Desulfitobacterium hafniense DCB-2: one gene and its partner. The protein of the gene in region 2 interacts with the protein of the main gene of each other region in a pairwise test. Links are inferred from orthologs where the notes say so. Each region holds a gene or a part of one and is shown on either strand. Other genes may lie near its edges.

The links.
Region 1: the proteins of xerC (region 2) and DHAF_RS09025 interact in binary tests that used the Escherichia coli proteins (3 or more experiments, as listed by UniProt). The link is inferred for Desulfitobacterium hafniense DCB-2 from one-to-one orthologs.

What each region holds. Positions count from the first base shown.
Region 1 is NC_011830.1:1,933,216-1,938,134, reverse strand. What follows is about bases 1,116-3,923. They hold DHAF_RS09025 (helix-turn-helix domain-containing protein), read right to left. Parts: upstream 3,027-3,923; coding sequence 2,205-3,026; downstream 1,116-2,204. Other genes in these bases: DHAF_RS09020 (YcdB/YcdC domain-containing protein), read right to left, coding at 3,289-3,923; DHAF_RS09030 (ABC transporter substrate-binding protein), read right to left, coding at 1,116-2,060. Also shown: DHAF_RS09035 (ABC transporter ATP-binding protein), read right to left, coding at 1-979; more of DHAF_RS09030, read right to left, coding at 1,074-1,115; more of DHAF_RS09020, read right to left, coding at 3,924-4,761. UniProt on the Escherichia coli protein: Transcription factor that regulates the expression of several genes involved in the transport and metabolism of L-arabinose. Functions both as a positive and a negative regulator.
Region 2 is NC_011830.1:3,944,913-3,950,009, forward strand. The notes cover bases 941-3,926. They hold xerC (tyrosine recombinase XerC), read right to left. Parts: upstream 2,889-3,926; coding sequence 1,992-2,888; downstream 941-1,991. Other genes in these bases: DHAF_RS18540 (IS110-like element ISDha12 family transposase), read left to right, coding at 941-1,759; trmFO (methylenetetrahydrofolate--tRNA-(uracil(54)-C(5))-methyltransferase (FADH(2)-oxidizing) TrmFO), read right to left, coding at 3,681-3,926. In the rest of the region: more of DHAF_RS18540, read left to right, coding at 512-940; more of trmFO, read right to left, coding at 3,927-4,994; topA (type I DNA topoisomerase), read right to left, coding at 4,996-5,097. UniProt on the Escherichia coli protein: Site-specific tyrosine recombinase, which acts by catalyzing the cutting and rejoining of the recombining DNA molecules.

The sequences.
Region 1 (4,919 bases), 2.0 Mb from region 2 along the record:
CTTCCACCGCATCCGGAGCATCCTTGATCTCCGGCTCCGTATCGATAATTTCCACAAAGTTCTTAAAACCTGCCATCCCATTGGGAAAGCGGACGGAGAAAGCCGCCAGCATGCGGATGGGCATGACCATCACATTGGCAATGAGAATGAAGCTGAACAGTTCACCGCCGGTCATCCTGCCATTCAAAGTAAACCAGCTCCCCCCCAACAGAGCCAGCACCGGCAGCAGACTGATAAACATATAGGTAACGGCTTCGTTTTGAGCGACATTCTTGAACCCGTCAATTTTGGCTTCACAAAAACGTTGATTGTCCGACACAAACAGCCTTTTTTGATGGTCTTCGTTAGCAAAAGCCTGCACCACCCGGATGCCGCCGATACCATCCTCCAGCCTTGACAAAAAACCGCCGACAGCGCCGAACATGCGCTTTCTGGTCACTACCAGCCGGCGCATAAAATGCATATTGATCGCCAGCAGGATCATCACAAACAGGCTCAGAGGCAGGGCCAGCTGCCAGTTGGCGTGAAACATCATCACCATGGCACCGGCCAGGGTAAAGGTGGAGATCAAGAAATGCTCCGGTCCATAATGGGCCATATTGCCGATATCCATGAGGTCGTTGGTAATCCGGGAGGCCAGTTGGCCCTGCTTATGATTATCAAAAAAGCGAAAGGACAGCTTTTGCAGATGAGTGTAAATCTCAATCCGCATATCCGTCTCGATGTAGAGCCCCAGTTTTTCTCCCCAATACCCTACCACAAATTTCAGCACTGTATTCACGATATAGATCAACCCGAGCAGGATACAGGCCCCCAAAATCAGCTTCCACTCTCCCCTGGGCAGGAGGGTATCGACAATATGTTGGACCGTAAAAGGAAAAAACAATTCCAGCAAGGCGGCCGCTACAGCACAGGAGACATCCAGGAGAAACAGTCCCTTGTAGGGGCTGTAGTACCGCAGAAACCGTCTGATCATCATGATTGATTTGCCCCTTTTTTCGTCAATAGTTGAAGGTTTCAGCAAAGAGAAACCGAGCGTTGGCCGTCCGAACAGGCAACGCCCGGTAAATTTTCTACTTGCTTGTCAGCTCTTCAACAAGGGCGCGAATCCCGATTTCCATGCCCAGAGGTCCGCCGGAAAAGGAGGAGCGATCGACAGAAATCACCTGCCCCGCTTTCACTGCAGTCAAGGACTGCCATACGGAGCTGTTGGCATTTAAATCAGCCAGTTTATCTTCATCCACGGTATTGGTTATTTCGTCATAGAGGATGATAAAGTCAGGATTCAAATCCGCCAGGCTCTCCAGGGATAATTGCCCCGGTTTTTCATAAGGGCTTTTCAGGCCGATGCCTTTTTCCGGGTTAAAGGCAAAATCCGGCATCCAGGAATAGATATCCTTTTCCTGAAGTCTGATGAAGACAAAGGTTTTATCCTGATAAGGAGCAAGCTTGACTTTGGCATCCGTCAGCAAGCCCTCTAATCTGGCAATTTCAGCCTCAGCTTTTGCTTCTTCACCCAACATCATGCCATACTCTCTGATCACCCCCTGCCAGGTGGACCAATTCTCACCATAGCCGGGGATCGGTCCGCCGGCCACGGCTATGACGGGGGCTATTTTTTTCAGGTCTTCCACAATAGCGCCCTGGGTGCTGTCAATATAGAGGATGACATCCGGGTTGACTTCCACCAATTTCTCCAGATTGGGGGCTTTCGTGGCCCCTACATCGATAATTTCAAACTTCTCCGCATAAGGGATCAGCGACCCCCACCCTTTGTAAACCGTCTCCGTATCCGTAGCCGCCACAGGAATCTGGCCTAAAGCCACAATGGCTTCGTAATTATGAAAATTGAGCAGAGCAATGCGCTCCGGCTTCTTATCCAAAACGATTTCATTGCCCACGGCGTCCACATAGGTCCTGGGCCAGGCTGCTTCCTCCCCTGTCCCCGGCGTGTTTTCCGACGGAACCTCAGCATTAGTGTTGGCCGGCGCTCCGCCGCAGCCTGTAAGCAGTCCCAGCATCAGTGAGATGGACACTATCAGTACCCTTAGTTTTTTCATGATCATACCCCTCCAATAGCGTTCGAGTTAGTTGTAGCTAACTCATCAGTGTCAGTATAGCAAGGGATACTTTAAATTGAAATGGACTAAAATTCAAAACCCCATGGATTTTTGCTGACTCTGCTCCTGCCTGGCTAAGCTAACTTATAGGGCAAAGCCCTCCCGGTATTCCGACGGCGAAACCCCCGTGTATTTCTTAAACGCTTTGCTGAAATAAAGACTGTCCGTATAGCCGACCCATTCCGCCACCTGTTTCACAGAACAGCCTGGAGAGCCCAACAGCTCTTTGGCTTTGCTGATCCGGCATTCGATTAAGTAATGGATGGGACTCATTCCCGTATGACGTTTGAATAAATAGGAAAACTGCCGCCTTTCGACGCTAAACTCATCAGCCACTTTTTGCACGGTCAGTTCATCGGCATAGTTCAAGCGGATATATCCCATGGCCTCTTCGATCAGCTTGCTGTTCTCTTGGCCAGGCTGCCCGCAGGCTGCTGTGAATATTTCCTGCAATAAGGAAAGGAAAAGGACTTTGGTCTGGAACTTCGCCGCCGCGCCAGGTATGCTTTGGATGTCGAGAATCTGCCGTACCAGATGGGGAACTTTGGCGCTGCGGCCATGAGCCAGTGAAAAATCCTTGTGAAACAAAGGATATTCATCCCTCTCATGCTGGGGAATATGGTAGTGAATCACAGCATACTCCCATTCCCGGTCACCGATGACTTCCTTGCTCAGCCGCATGCCGGGACCGGCATGAACGACCATCCCCGGCTCTATAACATAAGGCTTGCCGTCGAAGGTAAAACAAGCGCTGCCGCTGAAAGGAATAACCAATCCTCCCCCAGCCGGATTGGTATGCCGGTCGAGGACTTTCAACTGGGGGGATACCCTCTCCCCAAAGGCTCCCACAAAAGAGACATCCGCTTTGGCATAATAGTCGATAATTTCATTAAGGCTGATTTCCAAGGCTTTTTCCTCCAAGGGGCTTATTATTTTAGCAGCAACCGCTTTTTCTGCGTATGATAATCATTATCATTTAAATTAAAATATACTACACCCTTGTGGGGATGTCAAGGATGCTAAGTCTTTTTTGTGGATTACTTCCACCCACCTGTGCAATTGAAAACGGCTGCATTTTTTTCGTAATGCAACCGCTTATTTGGGAATTTACTGTCTCCAATTTTCCGACCTGTATTTTCATCCATTTTCCTTGAAAACTATTACCTGGCTAAGGGTTTCTTTTCCAGTGCCTAACTTCCCCGGTAATGGCATCAATATAGCGAATTGGAGTTCTTGATTTAACATCACATAGTCGGTAAACAAGAGTATCTGACTCTTCTTCGCCATAGTTATGATCCCATTTCAACTCAAAATCCAAATGACTCATAAATATTTCCTTGGCTCTCTCTTCTGTCAGTGCCGGTTTTATCGGCAACTGCCGCAACTGTTCACTATCAAAATCAGGTCCGTTGTAATAATCAACCAGCCCTGTGGTACGGTTGACAGTAACTGTGACTATGGAGTCTACAGGTATGCCATGACCATTGTGAGCTGTGAAAACGAACGCTTCCTTTATATCATCATCTATATCATCATCCCAATTTTCCTGTTCCTCATTTTCATCTCCAGCTTTGGGTACCGTTAGTTGAAGGAAGCCGAAATACTCCGGGATCACCCATTCTAAAAACTCAATGGCAATGGTATAGCATTCTTCGCGGGTCAGCTGCCTATCACCCTTCCGCTCCATAAACCAGATAAAGCTCCTCACTTTTCCAGAACGTTTGGAAACAAAAGCCTTAACCGTATCTTCTGTTTGCCGCCTGAAAAAGCCGTCCATGGACAAATCCTTTTCCATCACCTGCCAATTACGATCCCGCCAGACAATGCCCCTCTCTTTCCCCATATCCACTTCACGGATCATCTCAAGGTTTTCCGTAATACCCACCACTTCTGCAATTCCTAAGTCTCGGCGAACCTTCTTTAATGAGAAGGTTGGCAGGGGAACATAGGTTTCGCCTTCGCCTTCCCCTTCATCACTGCTCATTTTTGTTTCCGGACATAAATTAGCTGCTCGATATTTCCGGAAAACGGCATTTGGTTCATATACCAAATAAAGACCGCCTTGTTCCACATCATGGACTTCACTATGCAATGAATGAATCTTGAGTCGGAATTGAAGAGTATGGCCTATGTGTTCCTTCAATTTTTCTTTAGATATTAGGGTAGAAGGTATTTCCGGAATTCTCCTTACTCCTTTATAGGAAGAGGAAAAGGTTACAACCTCTCCTAATGGGTCGATATCCATATAGCACCCGGCATGCTCTAAAGGTAAGCCCATCACGATTTGTTCGTAATAGAAACGATCAGCATGGGACAGTTTTTTTGTTTTAGAGAAGGTTAAATCTTTCCAAGCATCCGGGTAATGAGTACATAAAAATTGCTCCGCACATTTTCTTTTTTCAACTTCATCCATGGCTATGGCAGCGGGTTCTTTCTCTTGCCGATCAATGGATAAATAGGTTAAGTTCCCTTGAGCATCAAGGTGAACAGAGATCGCCTCATCCCGCTTTTGACCGGTCCATAAAAAAATGGCTTCTCCTTCTGCGTTTTCGCTTTCAAGATAATCCTCAATAGTCAGCTCATAATCGTCAGGAATCTTTACTACTGAATTTGCGATTCTTAATAATTCCTTTTTCGGCAAACTTGTCACTCCTCTGTTATCTGACCTAGGAGGCCCCTATATTCAAAGGCCGCCAAGGATGGCGGCCCCTTTTACTACAGCTTTGTTGTAAATTCCTCTAAAGTAATTCCTGCCTGCTCAAGTATGCTCTGGAGCGTGCCTTGCAACATACCAATCGT
Region 2 (5,097 bases):
CACACAGGATAACGCATACCCCATGCAGCCGTCGTGCCTGTGGGCAGTGTGGACAAGTCAACCCCAAGGCATACTTCAAATTCGACTTGTCCAAAGCCTGTTGGGAAAGCTCTTTTAGGACAGACCCCAAAGGGCTTTTCCACAGGCTGGCACTGTCCACAGGCTCAGGATGAGGAATACCTGAGATTCCTCAGATCGTTCTTTGACAACAAAAAAGTATTTAAGTTTGTTGGGATTTCAAGCAAAATGGTACCGTGAGGTTCGTTCTGGCAAAGCCTTTTCCTCCTTGAGGCTCTGACCTCTTTTTAAGTCTGACTGCCAGCCCACAATTTGAACTTTTAACTCGAAGGTTGCACAGCTTAAAGGGAACTCCTCCGATAGTAGCAGATCGGTTGGATCCAAGGTCTTTTTAGGACAAGTGCTGATTCGGCGAGGTTGTTGACCTGTTGTGGTGCCTGGTCCCAACGTTAATCTTACAAATTGTTTGGCTCAGAAAGTGAGGTGATTTTAATTGAGTTTATTTGTCGGTATTGATGTGAGTTCCAGTGATTTTAAAGTGCGAATCTTAGATGAGCGTGGTAATGAACCGGTTAAAAGGCTACGGGCTTTGAATGATCAGCCTGGTTGTGAGCAAGTTGCCCGATATCTCTTTGACGCCTGTGCTCAAGTGAATGTGGACCGGCTGGTTATTGGTTTAGAGGCCACTTCCGTATACAGTTGGCCGTTACAAATGTTCTTAGCGGAAGACCATTCTTTAGCCCCTTTGCAGCCCCAAATTTATTCCTTTAACCCCAAGGTCGTTGCTAATTTCAAGAAGGCTTATGTGGACCTTCCGAAAAACGATTGGATTGATGCCTGGGTCATTGCCGAACGTCTACGCTTCGGTCGGCTCCCAGAGGGCTCTCAGGTCGATTTCCGCTACTTACCCTTACAGCGCCTCACTCGCTTTCGGTGTCATTTGATTGAGATGATTTCCAGAGAGAAGAATTATTTTCTCACGAACTTGTTCTTGAAGTTTAGCACGCTTGCCCAAGGTGCGGTTTTTAGTAACACTTTCGGCGCTACTTCTGAATCCTTGACACTTGAGTTTTTTTCTCCAGAAGAGGTTGCGGCTCGACCGCTTGATGAACTGATTGATTTCCTCATGGAGAAAGGAAAACGTCATTTCGAGGATCCGGAAACCAAAGCCAGAGAGTTGAAGGAAGCTGCCCGCAAGGCCCATCGACTGCGTGGAAGCCTATTGCAACCCATTAACCTTATCCTGGCCACGAGCATTGAAACCATCCACACCTTGGAGAAGCAGGTAAAGAAAATCGATAAGGCAATCGAAGCAGAAATCAGGCATTTCCCGAATACGCTCATTACCATTCCCGGTATTGGCCCTGTGCTTTCAGCTGGTATTATTGCTGAGATCGGAGACATCCGTCGTTTTCCGAATGAAGGAGCCTTAGCAAAGTTTATTGGGTTAACCTGGCGTACCCACCAGTCAGGTGATTTTACAGCCGATGACACACCCTTAACCCGAACTGGCAACACCTACTTGCGCAGTTATATCATCCAGGCTGCTAACTTAGTACGCCAAAAGGAACCAGAGTACAAGGTCTTCTACCAACGTAAATTTTCGGAAAGTAAGACTCATCATCATCGCCGTGCTCTCGTGCTTACTGCACGCAAACTCGTCCGTATGGTTGATGCTCTGCTACGCAGCAACCAAATCTATAGGCCACATGGCAATAGGGGGAATGCAAACCAAGCATGAATTGCGCTAACCGATACTCCATTTTTGTAACTTTTTCCCACGATAGTTTGGGAATGAGATGGTTTCTTGTTGCCTTTTTTGCCCACTGATTATTAGCTAACTGAAAATTTGACTCGCTTAGAGTCTTGACATATTACCGAAGGACTTATATCGGCAGTTTACAGAATTATTGGGTAAGTGTCAAGGGAAATTGTGTACAATTGTTGTCTTTTTGTGAAAATTTACGAATTCCTCACATTTTCTTAGCACGGGGATGATTTTGTTCATAAACCTCCCGCAAACGCTCCTTGGTTAAATGAGTGTAAATCTGGGTAGAGGAGAGCTTGGCATGCCCTAAAAGCTCCTGAACACTGCGGAGATCGGCTCCGCCATCAAGCAAGTGGGTGGCAAAGGAGTGGCGAAGCATGTGGGGATGAAGGTGTTGGGATAATCCAGCCTCCAAAGCCAATCCGTCGAGAATTCGCCGTATAGAACGAACGGAGAGCCTTGTGCCCTGATAATTCAAAAGCAAGGCCTCTTGTTTGTCCTCTCTCATCTCCAGATACTGGCGGGCGGCTTCCAGAGCATAGTTGGTCAAGGGAACAATTCTCTCTTTATTTCCTTTGCCGCGAACCCGCAAGAGAGAACTTCCCGCATCGATATCCTGACGGTTAAGATCCGCCAGCTCGCTGACCCGTAAACCTGAGCCATAGAGCAATTCCAGGATCACCTGGTCCCGCGCTCCCAGCAGTGTGGCACAATCAGGAGTGCGAATTAATCGATCCAATTCCTCCAGGGAGAGAAAGTGGGGAAGCTTTCTGCCCAGCTTAGGGGTGGCTATGCGCTGAATGGGGTTTTTCTGCAGGATCCCCTCCCGGCAAAGGAACTTAAAAAAGGCTCTCAAGGCAGAAAGTTTGCGAGCCATGCTTTTTCTCTCCAGACCCCGATCCGTCATTTCACCGAGGAAACTGCGCACGATATAAATATCCACTTGATCGACGGTCACTTTTTCCGGCTCTTCTCCCAGCTCCCGGGCGGCAAACACAAAAAATTGGATGAGGTCCTTATGATAAGCCATGAGAGTATGCTGGGAACGGTTTTGGGTTTTTAGGTGACCGTCGAATAGGCTGAGGGCATGATCGGCTTGCATGGTGGCGTTTTCACCTCGGTTTGTTTAGTGTTTTGGCTATAGGGCGGTTTGGCTTTGAGGTGGCTTTGTAGCTTGTTCAGGTCGCGTAGCTTCACGCACAACGCGTACTCCCTAGCTCCGGGGCTGGCTCACTCGCTTTCTTAACAGCTCATCTGCGGCGGATAAGTATGCTTTGGGGAATGCCGCCTTGAGCGAAACTGTCCACCGGACACTTTCGTGCCAAACCTCAGGGTAGTACCTGATGTGAACCGTGGCTCCGCTACGTTAAGAAAGCCTCGTTCACCTAACCGCCCCTTCGCTAAATCCGTTCGCTTTTGTGCGTAAAGCTACTGCTTGCAGGTCTTTTTAGCACTTCTTTTGAGACTCATGCAAGTCTTTTCTGTGGTCATCTCCACGGCCATCTCCTAAGCTTTCCCCAAAAGGGAAAGCCAGCTTGTGCTACTGCGGCTACCATCGCCGACCTTGCCGCCCCAAGCGGCGTCGGCAAAGACGGAAAAAGTGACTCAGGTCAAGCCAAGCAGCTTATCCCTTCAAAGCCCTGCATGCACAACTTAAAAAACAACCCAAGGATTTTGATTTACAGAAGGGAAGCGACTTTAAGCGAGCGGAAACAAAACTTCGCGAAAAGCCTGCAGCGGAGAAAGGTTGGAAACAGGACGTTTCCAACCCGCCACTGAGCAGGAGCGATTTGGCGGGGCACCTTTCGTAGCGGCAGGCTTTTCGCGTTAGTTTTGTCCGCGCAGCTTATGGAGCGACCGCTGTAAATCAAAATCCTGGAGAGTCTGCTTTCGTTTAATCCAGTCCCTCTGCGGCTTTAAACTCCTCCAGCCTCGCCAACGCCCGGGCGGAGATTTTGGCGTTTTTCTCCTTTTTCGCTTTGATACGGACTTCCAGCGGGGGAAGGAGGCCGTAGTTGATGCTCATCGGCTGAAAATCCACACTGGGAGATCCTTCTAAGTGACGGGCTAAAGCACCCAGAGCTGTTTCCTGGGGGAAAATGAGGGTGGGCAGATTCTTAAGGCGTCGCACAGCATTGAGACCTGCCACTAAGCCGCTGGCCGTGGATTCCACATACCCTTCCACTCCGGTGATTTGACCGGCAAAAAAGAGCTGCGGTGTTTTCTGAAGGCTGTAGTCGGCTTTTAATACCTTAGGGGCGTTTAAGAAGGTATTGCGGTGCATGACTCCGAAACGGACGAATTCAGCGTTTTCCAAGCCCGGGATGAGACGGAAAACCCGCTGTTGCTCTCCCCATTTGAGATGGGTTTGGAATCCCACCAGGTTAAAGAGGGTCCCCGCCCGGTTTTCTTTGCGGAGTTGGACAACGGCATAGGAGCGTTGGCCTGTCCGTGCATCAATAAGACCGACAGGTTTCAGGGGGCCAAAAGTCAGGGTTTGCTCTCCCCGGGCTGCCATGACTTCCACAGGCATACAGCCTTCGAAGACTTTCCCTTTTTCAAAGCCTTTCACTTCAGCTGTCTCGGCTTTAAGCAGCTCATGATAAAACCGCTTATACTCTTCCTCAGTCATGGGGCAGTTCAGGTAATCAGGGTCCCCCTTATCATAACGCGAAGCCCAGAAGGCTTTTTCCAGATCAATCGATTCCAAAGTAACGATGGGGGCTGCGGCATCATAAAAAGCAAGGGCATCCTCACCTGTCACCTGCTGAATCTCCCCAGCTAAGTCCTCCGCGGTCAGCGGCCCTGTGGCGATCACAGCAATACCCGCTTGGGGAAGGGACTTAACTTCTTCCCGGTGAACCTGGATCAAGGGGTGCTCTTGGAGCAATTTGGTTATTTCCTGAGAAAACTGCTCGCGATCAACAGCTAAAGCGCCTCCTGCCGGCACGGCATACTGGTCCGCCACTCTCATGAGCAATGAATCCAGCCGGCGCATCTCTTCTTTCAACAGCCCCGCCGCATTATCCAACCCTGCTCCTTTAAGGGAGTTGCTGCAGACCAATTCGGCAAAATGGCCGGTATGGTGGGCCGGTGTCATTTGCACCGGCCTCATCTCATAAAGCTCAACTTCTATTCCTTGCCGGGCAATCTGCCAAGCGGCTTCCGCCCCGGCCAGACCTGCTCCGATCACTTTAATGGCTGACATATTATTCTGCTTGCTCCTCTACTTGCTTGTCAAAACGGCATTCGGAATTGGTGCAGACATATTTTTGCCCTTGCTTCGAAGTCTTAACCACCATCAACCCTCC